DNA from 3 places in the Vallitalea sediminicola genome. Region 2 is predicted to be linked to each of the others. Evidence: riboswitches for the same ligand, from Rfam matches in the RefSeq annotation. Region 2 holds a riboswitch; each other region holds the start of a gene.
The links. Region 2 has a riboswitch for cobalamin ahead of ACX6CF_RS13225 (ABC transporter substrate-binding protein). Riboswitches for the same ligand answer to the same signal wherever they lie in the genome.
Positions count from the first base shown of each region.

Region 1: it holds a riboswitch for cobalamin, as region 2 does, so the genes downstream of both, ACX6CF_RS21270 (methyltransferase domain-containing protein) here and ACX6CF_RS13225 (ABC transporter substrate-binding protein) in region 2, are expected to answer to the same signal.
Region 3: it holds a riboswitch for cobalamin, as region 2 does, so the genes downstream of both, ACX6CF_RS14450 (ABC transporter substrate-binding protein) here and ACX6CF_RS13225 (ABC transporter substrate-binding protein) in region 2, are expected to answer to the same signal.

Region 1 is NZ_BTPT01000064.1:9,713-13,405, forward strand. Features, by position in the region: gene ACX6CF_RS21265 (FecCD family ABC transporter permease) at 1-260, opposite strand, end outside; gene ACX6CF_RS21270 (methyltransferase domain-containing protein) at 253-1,263, opposite strand; cobalamin riboswitch at 1,453-1,627, opposite strand; gene ACX6CF_RS21275 (MATE family efflux transporter) at 1,789-3,168, opposite strand; gene ACX6CF_RS21280 (TetR/AcrR family transcriptional regulator) at 3,316-3,693, opposite strand, start outside.
Region 2 is NZ_BTPT01000029.1:18,033-21,725, forward strand. Features, by position in the region: gene ACX6CF_RS13220 (FecCD family ABC transporter permease) at 1-2, opposite strand, end outside; gene ACX6CF_RS13225 (ABC transporter substrate-binding protein) at 1-1,158, opposite strand, end outside; cobalamin riboswitch at 1,505-1,712, opposite strand; gene ACX6CF_RS13230 (amino acid ABC transporter ATP-binding protein) at 1,756-2,490, opposite strand; gene ACX6CF_RS13235 (amino acid ABC transporter permease) at 2,462-3,247, opposite strand; gene ACX6CF_RS13240 (transporter substrate-binding domain-containing protein) at 3,259-3,693, opposite strand, start outside.
Region 3 is NZ_BTPT01000031.1:82,030-85,722, reverse strand. Features, by position in the region: gene ACX6CF_RS14455 (FecCD family ABC transporter permease) at 1-408, opposite strand, end outside; gene ACX6CF_RS14450 (ABC transporter substrate-binding protein) at 521-1,579, opposite strand; cobalamin riboswitch at 1,733-1,905, opposite strand; gene ACX6CF_RS14445 (replication-associated recombination protein A) at 2,258-3,574, opposite strand.

The sequences.
Region 1 (3,693 bases), on a different contig from region 2:
TGAAAAGCAGTTCCTGAAGCTGCTAAACCCGCTCCAACTAAAATATTCAAAAATATTCTTGGCATACGGATATTCCATACAACATTAACTGAAGCACCTGTTTCTTCTATACCTAAAATCTTATGCTGTAATATCTTTATCACTTCTAATGGCGATAAGGAATAGCGCCCTAAAAAAAGTGAAATAAAACTAATTGCTAGAAGAAGAATTATTCCCATTGCGATAATTTTTATAACACGTTTTTCTCCCCCTTCATTCATATTTTTTCTTCCTTACCATATAATTAAGTCCACTTTCATCATTAAATATAATTTCAAGTCCAGAATCTTTAATTGTCTTTCTTATTATAGGATCTGGTTTCAAAATATCTAAACCATTTAAATGACTTGACAACCATCCCAAAATATACTTTTTGGGAGCTGTAAATTCCTCATTAATTCCATGAGTACTTATGTAAATATAACCATCATCATTAAGTGAATCGCATAATTTACTTATCATTTTTTCCAAATCTCCGACAAAATCTAAAACCCCTGAAGCTATTATAAGATCGTATTTGTCATCAAAAGAATCCGTAACAAAATTACCAGATTGAGTACTTATTTGTTCGGCTACTTTATATTCTTCTATAACTTCTTGCGTCAATTCTGTTACGAAAGGTTGATCAAATACTACACCCTTTGCGTTAGGAAAATTTCTGGCAATTTCAATAGACATGATTCCTGAACCACCACCCATATCTAATACTTTAAATTCCTCCTCTTTATCAAAATATCTATTTATTAAAGAAATAAATTTCTGAACTCTTCCCAAATACATTGTATTTCTTGCTCCTTGATTCATGGAACGAAAATCAAAAAAATCAGAACCGTTCTGGTCTTTGAAATCCACTTTTTTAGAACCATCTTGAACTAATTCTACAACGTTTGCGAGGTTTGTCATATCTCTCCAATAAAGAAGATGTTCTCCCACATACATCTTACTACCTGGGTTTAAATAATAATTAGTTTCTGGTAAATTAGAGAATTTATCACCTTCTTTTCTTAAAAAATTGATAGCGGTTAATGCATTCAAAAGAAGTTCTAAATTCCTTGAATTGTATCCAGTTTGATTAACTAATTCTTGAATTGTAACAGGGAACTGTAATTTACCAAACAAATTCAGTTCTATTGCTGCATACATTAATTGAGTCTCTAAAAAATCATGAGTCTTCCCCATAAATTTACTCGCATCGTACTTTGGTATACTAGTTGCTGTTTTCATACTAAATATCACTCCCAATTTTATTTTTTTAATCTATGATTTCCTTAGCACATATGAAATAACTTCTATTTCATATGTTTTTAGAATAGGATTACATTAAAAAAACTGCCTATTAGGCAGTTTAAAAGCAAAACAATAAAAACATAGTATACTATGCATTTAGATAATACTCACTTTCCCGCCGAAAGATATACTTAAACATATTTGGCAGGTCTTCTGACTTAAGTTCAACCAAATGTTATTACCTTCCCAATTTCTCAGTGGCATATTAAACACTTGTCCCTATTACAGCAGCGGGGGCTGTTGCAGAATTTCACTGCATTCCCTTTTAATATTTATAATTACCATATATGTATTCTATTAATTTTTTTCATTCTATCATATTAAAAATTCAATGTCAATTATATATCAGTATTCGTCAAAATTAATTAATAAAAAATTATAATTTACATAAAAACTTTAAATATCACTATAATTCATCAAATATTTCAACTAATTATTTATATTACAATTATTTTAGTCTTATCAAATGCCCTCTTTAGCAAAAGAATTATTATAACCTTTTATCTGCTTATTCAATGCAGTAAATTCACCTATGGTAAAAACAATAGATAGTGATATTGTTAAGAAATCGCCAATTGGTAACGCTAACCATACACCTGTTTCTTTCATAAATAATGGTAATATTAGAGACAATGGGATGAAGAACAATATTTGTCTGCCCATGACTATCAATGCCGCTTTACCAGCTTTACCAAGAGCTTGGTATAATGTAATAGATGTAATCATTAGTCCATATAAAACAAATACACATAAATACATTCTAAAGCTATTAACTCCTTCTGAAACTAAAGCTGAATCAGTAATAAACCAACCAAGTATGAATTTAGGCAATAACATAAACAATAGCCATAATATACCGGATATCCAAGTAGCTATTTTAGTAAATGATACAAAAGCTTCTTTTACTCTAGCAAATTGTTTAGCACCATAATTTGCTCCTAAAATAGGTTGTAATCCTTGACCTATTCCCCACATTGGAATAAAAGCAAACATCATAATACGTTGTGCTGAACTTAGAACTATAATACTGTTATTTCCTCCATAAGAAGACATCAACCTAAGTAATATAGCTAATTGTATAGCAGACATGACTTGCATTAACATTCCTGAGAACCCAACACTCAACATTTTCGGCATGACATCCATTGATATCTTTATGCTTTTTTTAGTTAATTTAATAACACTTTTTCCTGATTTGAAATAGACAATATCACCTATTAAATATATAATCTGGCTGATAACAGTTGCTATTGCAGCACCTTCTATTCCCATTCCAAATACTATAATAAAAATTGGATCTAAAATAATATTAATGATCATACCAATGAAAACAATCTTCATAGCAGCTTTCATCTTGCCTTCTCCACGAATCAGCATATTAAGTGCAGGTCCTACCCCACCAAATATAAATCCTAAAGCTATAATTCTTATGTACTTTTCACCTAGAACTAATATTTCATCTTTTGCACCGAGAAATTGAAGAATTGGTGTTGCAAATAAACAGATTATAATTGTTAGTATTCCTGATATTATGGCAACACCTATAATTACATTTCCAAATAACTTATTAATAGTTTCCTCATCTTTTTCACCTAGAGCCCTTGATAAAAGAGACATTGCTCCTGTTGCAAATAAAGTTAGAATAGCTTGATTGATTAGAACAATATTATAAGCCATAGTTATTGCTCCAACTCCTGCTCCACTTACAAACTGTCCTACAAATATAGCATCTACCATATTATATAAACCTACTGCCAGCATTCCAATGATACCAGGTATAGCGAGTTTCATAAAAAGTTTACCCATATTCATTTCTAGTAATGCTTTTCTGTTTTCGCTCATATTTATTTTCCTCCTTTAATTAATAATATTTATATATAAGTGATATTAATTAATAGTAAATAAACATATCACTTATTTTTATAGCAAGTGACGTCACCGTCAGTTAAAAATTAAATTTTTTTACATTGTATTAAAACGATTTTACTTCTATAAGTATTCATTGAAAAAATCAAAAAACATTTTATGAAGATACTCCCTGTGTTCATCAAAAATTAGTTTATCTGAAAAAAGTGCATGGGTCAATAACATACCATTGATAAGTCTACTCATGAAAAGCCTATTTCTTTCTTCTTTCTTTTCCTTGAAAAAAGATATCCTATCACCGAATAACCTTTCAAGTTGAGTAAAAGTATCTCTTTCGAACCCTAGAAATATTTCTTCTAGTTTTTCATCATATAAAATCTCATAAACAAACATAAGATATAATTTTTTTTCAGGTGAAGGGTTTAATACTTTATCCATGGCTTTATTAGCAAGAAGGTTACACATCTCTTTCTTGTCCGTTACAGATTCACTGATTTCTTT
Region 2 (3,693 bases):
ATCTAAACCACCAAATACTTCAGGATATACTCCTTTTGCCATATATTCAATGGCATCAACAAAGTCACAACCTGCATTATATAAAAAGTACTTTTGTGGTAAATAAACAATATTTCCTTCTTTAACAGCTCTAAGTTCTTTCCATACTGGATCTTTTCCCATTTTCTCAGTTATAACATTTTTAGCATCTTCATCAGAACTTAGCATACTTGATACTAGAATTACGTCTGGGTCTTTTTCAATAATATATTCCATGCTAAATGGTGTCGTTTCTCCACCCATTCCTTCTGGTGCACAACCTGCGGCTATGTTTTCAAGTTTTAATATATCAGCCACATTTCCTGCTATACTCTTAGGTAATTTAACTGAAACATCTTTTGATGTAGCATATAGAATTACTACTTTTTTTGATTCCTCAGGTAATTTATCCACTAATGTTTTCTTGTCATTTTCCATATCTGCAATAACTTCTTCAGCTTTGCTTGATTCATCAATAATTCTTCCTATAGCCCTTATGTTATCTAAAACATCCTCATATGTTCTCATATGTAGAGCTAAAGCTTTTATGTTACTTTGTTCTAAAACTGGAATTACTCCATTCTGTAAACCAAATTGGGCTATAACCAATTCGGGTTGTAATGCAACTATTTTTTCAATATCAGGTTTATATACTTTTCCCACTACTGGTAATCCCTCTATTTCCTCTAAATCTATAGGTGCTCCACCACTGGTTTCAGATGTACATATTGATTCACCACCTAAATCATATAATACTCCTAGGAAAGTACCTGATATTGCAGCTATTTTTTCTGGTTTCTTTTCTAGCGTTACTTCATTACCATACATATCAGTTATAGTAACCGGATAACCTTCTCCTTCTGATACAGTAACTACAGCACTTCCCATTGATGGCATCTTACCTTCACCCATACCTTTGGGCGTCTTTTTGTCCATACCTTCTGACATCTTCTTATCCATTTCTTTTGACTTTTTATCCATATCAGCTGAATCTTTTTCTTCTGAATTATCTTTTTGCATACCTTCTGTTTCTACATCAACTACTTTTTTATCTGTCTTTTTAGCATTATTACATCCTGTAAAACTTAATAAAACCATACATCCCAATAAAATAAATATAACAGCAAGTTTCTTTTTCATTCTTTAGTCCTCCATACAACATATTATTTTTTTTTAATATTTAAAAGGTGAAAAATTCGCAAAATAAAAGGTAGAATTATTATTTTGCAATAAAAAAAGCCCTTTAACTAACCGCAAGTTAAAAAGCATGAAGAACCCAATCTATATCTTGAATTTTGCTCTGTTGAACTACAAAAAATCTAGCTTTTACAAAATGCTCCTGTACTAAAGGATCCTTATGTATGTAAAGCTGATTATTATGTTCATAAAATTGATATATGTAGTATACGGCAAATATTCTATCACAAGATTATATCAAGTATTCCACACCCTCTGTCACTCGCAGAGTTTTCACTTCGTATAAGTGAAAGTGTTTTAGAGATAGGCAGGTTTTCTGACTTAGTTTCTTAATAATTTTACCCCTTCCCATATTTCAAGATGCTTATTTATCAGCTTCTTATTAATACAGTGGTTTATGTAAAATTACTCCACGTTACAGCGGCGTGACCGTTCAGGTTCTTCACCTGATTCCCTATTATGCAATAAAAATTGCCACCTATTCCAATTATTCAATTTTTTTCTAGTTTAAATCATATAACAGAATATGTCAATGTCATATTAGACTTTCCATTCCAGTATCTTATCTAAAAAGCTTATCATTTGCTTGGTTTTAGGTTCTCTAAATAACTTTGTACTATTACCACTTTCTATTATTGTATTTTCAGCTAAGAAAATAATTTTCTCACATGAATTTTTTGCAAAACCCATTTCATGAGTTACTATTATAGTATCTAATCCATCGTTTTGAAATTCATTTAGCATATCTAAAACTTCTCCTGTGTATTCTGGATCTAGAGCAGAAGTTGGCTCGTCTAACAACAATAATTTTGGTTTTATAGCCACTGCTCTAGCTATAGATATTCTTTGCTGCTGACCTCCAGATAGCTGTGATGGATATTTATCTTTTTCCAGTGATAATCCAAATCTTTCAAAAAGCTTGGTAGCTATTTCAATTGCATCGGTCTTATTTATACCAAAAGTATGTATTAGAGGTAGTATAACATTTTCCATAGCTGTTAAGTGTTCAAAAAGTCCTCTAGATTGGAATACAAACCCAATTTTTTTCCGTAACAATTGTAGTGATTTCTCCTCAAAAATAATCTTTTTACCATCAATGTACATTTCTCCAGAGCTTGGAAGAAGCAGCCCGCCAATTATACGAAGTAAAGTTGACTTTCCTCCACCTGATGGACCAATGATTGCAATAGAATTAATATCGTCTTTATAATTGATGTCTTTTAACACTGTACTGTCTCCATAATTTTTACAAAGATTTCTTAGTTCTATATTCATGTTTATACCTCCTCTCAAACATTCTGGATAACATTGATACTGCAAATGTAAGGATAAAATACAATGCTCCAACAAATATATAATTTTCAAACATTCTGAAGTTGACTGCTGATATTTCTTGTATTGTTTGTGTAAGTTCAATTAATGCTATTACCGACAATAAGGATGAATCTTTTATAATAGAAGCGAATTGCCCTGTTAATGCTGGTAATATTCGTGACATCAATATAGGGAACGTTATAAATCTGAATGTTTTTCTTGGTGTAAGTCCAATAGCTTTTGCTATTTCATACTGCTGGCTATCTATACTTTCTAATCCGCCTCTAATGATTTCTGAAATATATGCTCCTTCAAATATTGATAAGATGATTATTCCTGCTATGTATCTATTATCAACGCCCCATGCAGTACCAATAATATAATAGAAGAAATATATCTGTACAAGAAGTGGAGTTCCTCGTATTATCTGTATATATACTTTACATAGATAGCTTATTGTCAATATTCTAGAATTCTGTCCTATAGCAGTTATTGAACCTATTAATATGCTAAGTACTAGACTTCCTACAGAGATAATTATAGTCATAAAAAATCCCTGCCATATTCTCTGCTTATATTCTATTAAAGTTGTAAAATCTAATTTCAAATCAATGGCTCTTATGGATACATACATAAATAATGTTATAATCAATAAAACTAATGTAGCGCTAATGACTTTATTTAGTAGTGTTATTTTTTTATCATTTGCTTGTCTCATATATTTCCACCCTAATCAAAGAACCAAGGAAAATTAAGTTCGTCAAATGTTTTCTTTTCCTCACTCAAATATTTTTCTGTAATTTCATCAAATCCTTTTTTTTCTTTAAATTCTTTTATAAAGTCATTTATCTTATTAAGTAACTCTGTATTGTCTTTTTTTACGCCTATTCCCCAACTCTCACTATCTTGAAATGGTATCAATATAGCTTCTGTTGTTTCTTCATTCAATTTACTTTGGCGATAAACAGTAAGTTGGTCATATATAAATGCATCTGCTTTTCCTTGAGTTACCTCAATTACACTTGCATTTTCTGATGATAATCCATTTATCTGAGCTTTGGTGAGATTCTCACTTGCATATAGATAGCCTGTCGTTCCTTTTTTCACATCAATAATTTTACCTTCTTGATTTAGGTCTTCAATACTTTTGATATTCGAGTTTTT
Region 3 (3,693 bases), on a different contig from region 2:
AAATGCAAACATACTCACTCCAGTAAAGCCAAAAAAAGATTTATTAAAGTTGAATATAAGACCAATTGTCGCACCAAGTGCTGCACCTGAGGATATACCTAGTACAAAAGGGTCTGCCATTGGATTCTTGAAAACTCCTTGAAAAGAGCAGCCAACAACAGCTAGTGCTCCTCCAGTAAATAATGCAAGTATTATTCTAGGCAACCTTAGGTCAGCTATTATTTTTATATGTGATTCCTTAATACCATCAAGTGAAATTAAATCATTGATAAATGGAATTTTACTTAATAATATTTTACTGCTAGTTGTAAAATCAATACTAACCGAACCAAATCCACATGCAATTATAACTACTGCTATAAGTACTAATAAACTTATTATAATATTACTTTTTCTAAATATCTTCATATTATTAAACCTGCTTTACTTAGTATGTCCTTTTCTATTTATACACAGTAAGCCTATGCTAATATTTCGCATAGACTTACTTAAAGTATACTAGAATTCTAATCTCTTTACATTATTTAATAGCATCTGGATGAATTATTTTGACTAAATTAATTAATCCATCAATTATTCTTGGTCCTTGTCTAAAAAATAGATTTTCATCTGTTTCGTATAATTTTCCTTCTTTGACAGCAGTTAAATCTTTATATCCTTCTAATGATTTTAGCTTAGTTTTAACATCATTCTTATCTGAACATATAACAATCTGAGGGTCATTATCAACTATTTGTTCAATACTGTACGCCCAACCTGTAGCATCTTTCGCTATATTATCAGCTCCAGCCATATCCATTACTTCACCTAAAAAAGTATCTCCAGTAGCTGTAAAGTCTCCACCTTCTCCATACCCTACCACAAAATATGTTGTTGGTCTTTCTTCTTTTTCTATAGCTTTTTTAATTTCGGTCACTTTATCTTTCATACTAGTTACTACTTCATCTGCTTCTTCTTTTTTATTAAGAACTTCACCAAGTGTATTGATATAACCATATACACCTTCAAAACTTTCATTCCAAGAAAGTGATAAAACAGTGATACCTTGTTCTTGCAACTTAGCTACAGCATCATCTTTTACATGAGCAGATGTAACTACAACATCAGGGTTAAGATCTACTACTTTCTCAATATTAAATTCTTCTAGACCACCAATTGATTCTATATTCGCTACTTCACTAGGATAGTCACAAAAATCTGTTCTACCTATGATTTTGTCTCCTGCTCCTAGAGCAAATATTGTTTCTGTAAATTCTGGTGAAATTGAAACTACAGTTTTTGGTTCTTTTTCAATTGTTATTTCCTTACCATATTTATCTGTTATAGTTAATGGATATATATCTGATTCGCTACTAGTATCTTCTTCCTTACCAGTATTTCCATCTTCCTTATCATTACTATCCTTATCTTCATCAGTACCTTTGTCTTCGTCAGTTTTTGATGTTTCATCTTTATCTACTTGATTATCTTGTTTGTATGTATCTTCCTTTGGTGTCTTCTTACCACCACAAGCAGCCAAACTAAAAACAAGTACTGAGATTAACATTGTTGTCAGTAACAGCTTTAATATTTTTTTCATTTCTATAACCTCCATAATATCTCTTTAATAAGAAAAGTGATTAACACTCGGTATACTCATGTAGCATTTTCTATTTATAAGCAACAAAAAACTGTGCTCAGGCACAGTCAGATTACAAATAAATATGTGAATCTACACTCTCCCACCGAAAGCTGAAAACATTGTAAAAAGGCAGGTCTCCTGGCTTATGGCTTAACTTACTCTCTAGTCTTCTCAGTTTCCCAATGACATTTTAGATTTCACACCATTTACAGTAGCGGGGGCTGCAGTGGCATCTAACCACTTTCCCTTTTAACTCAACGAGTACCTTTTTATCTATTAAATTTTAGTATCTTATGTTATATATACGTAATAACAAAGATAATTTTATTATATACTTTAATATTAATATGTCAATATAAAACTAGCTATTTGAGTTTTCCATTTTTTATCTTTATATAATAATATTATTATAAACTCTGTAACAGCCAATAGTTAGATACTTTAGAAGAAAAGTGGTTTGTGATTATATTATAGATACTAGGAAGCAAAATAGTATATGTATATGTGAAGTAGTGAGGCAGGACGCCGAACCCATCTTTTTGCTCAGGACGAGCAATTAGCTGGCGTAACATATACATATACTATTTTGCAAAAACCAAGTTAGAACAAAACACTTTTCTGACTTACTTGCATTTTTTATTTTTTTATCTTGTTGAAATGCTCTACAATTTTCTTCTCATATCCTTGTTCAGTAGGATTATAATATATCTCATCAACAAGTTCATCTGGTAAATATTGCTGTTTTACATAATGATTTTCATAGTCATGAGCATATTTATACCCTGTTCCGTGACCAAGTTTTTTTGCACCACTATAATGACTATCTTTCAGATATGATGGAATTGCAGTAATCTGTATTTTCTTAACATCATCTAAAGCCTTATCAATAGCTAAGTAAGCAGCATTACTTTTGGGAGCACAAGCAACATATGTTGCTGCCTGGGATAATATTATCCTACCTTCTGGCATACCTATAAAATTAACTGCATCAGCAGCAGCCATTGCAACCTGTATTGCCATAGGATCTGCATTTCCTACATCTTCAGCAGCACAAATAACAATCCTTCTCGCTATGAATTTTGGATCTTCTCCTGCATAAATCATTCTTGCAAGATAATAGACAGCTGCATTTGGATCTGAACCTCTCATACTTTTTATGAAAGCTGATATAGTATCATAATGATTATCACCGTTTTTGTCATAGTTGATAACTCTTTTTTGTATACATTCTGATGCTACATCTATATCTATTTCAATTATACCTTCTTCATCTGGCTCAGTAGTAAGAACCCCTAGTTCAATGGCATTAAGAGCTGCTCTTGCATCTCCATTAGCTCTGTCAGACAAGAACTCTATAGCTTCTTCATTAATTCTGGCATTAAAATCTCCTAATCCTTTTTCTTTATCAGTAATAGCTCTTATTATTAATTTACGAATATCTTTGTTACCCAAAGGTTTTAATTCAAATACTCTGGACCTAGATACTAGAGCACTGTTTACTTCAAAATAAGGATTCTCTGTAGTAGCACCAATGAGTGTTACAGTACCATCTTCAACGTATGGTAAAAGAGCATCCTGCTGTGCTTTGTTGAATCTATGGATTTCATCAATAAATAGAATAGTCTTTCCTAGAGTCATTCCTAGCCTGTTTTTAGCTTCATTTACTACTTTTTCAATGTCTTTCTTTCCTGATATAGTTGCATTTAATTGAACAAATTCAGATTTTGTGGTATTTGCTATCACTTTTGCAAGAGTAGTTTTCCCTGTTCCAGGCGGTCCATAAAAAATAAGCGAACCTAATTTGTCTGCCTTTATAGCTCTATATAATAATTTACCTTCTCCTACTATGTGTTCTTGTCCAACTACTTCTTCAATAGATGTTGGTCGTAATCTAGCTGCTAATGGGGATTCAGTTTCTAGAGTTTTTTCTCTCATCATATCAAATAAATCCATATCTATCTCCTCTATCATCTATGTTAATTCTAAGTTTCTAATAATCTTATTTTTACTAACTAATTATATCATACATAGCTATCGTTAGGCTATTGTTCACTTCAAGTATCCTAGTTTTT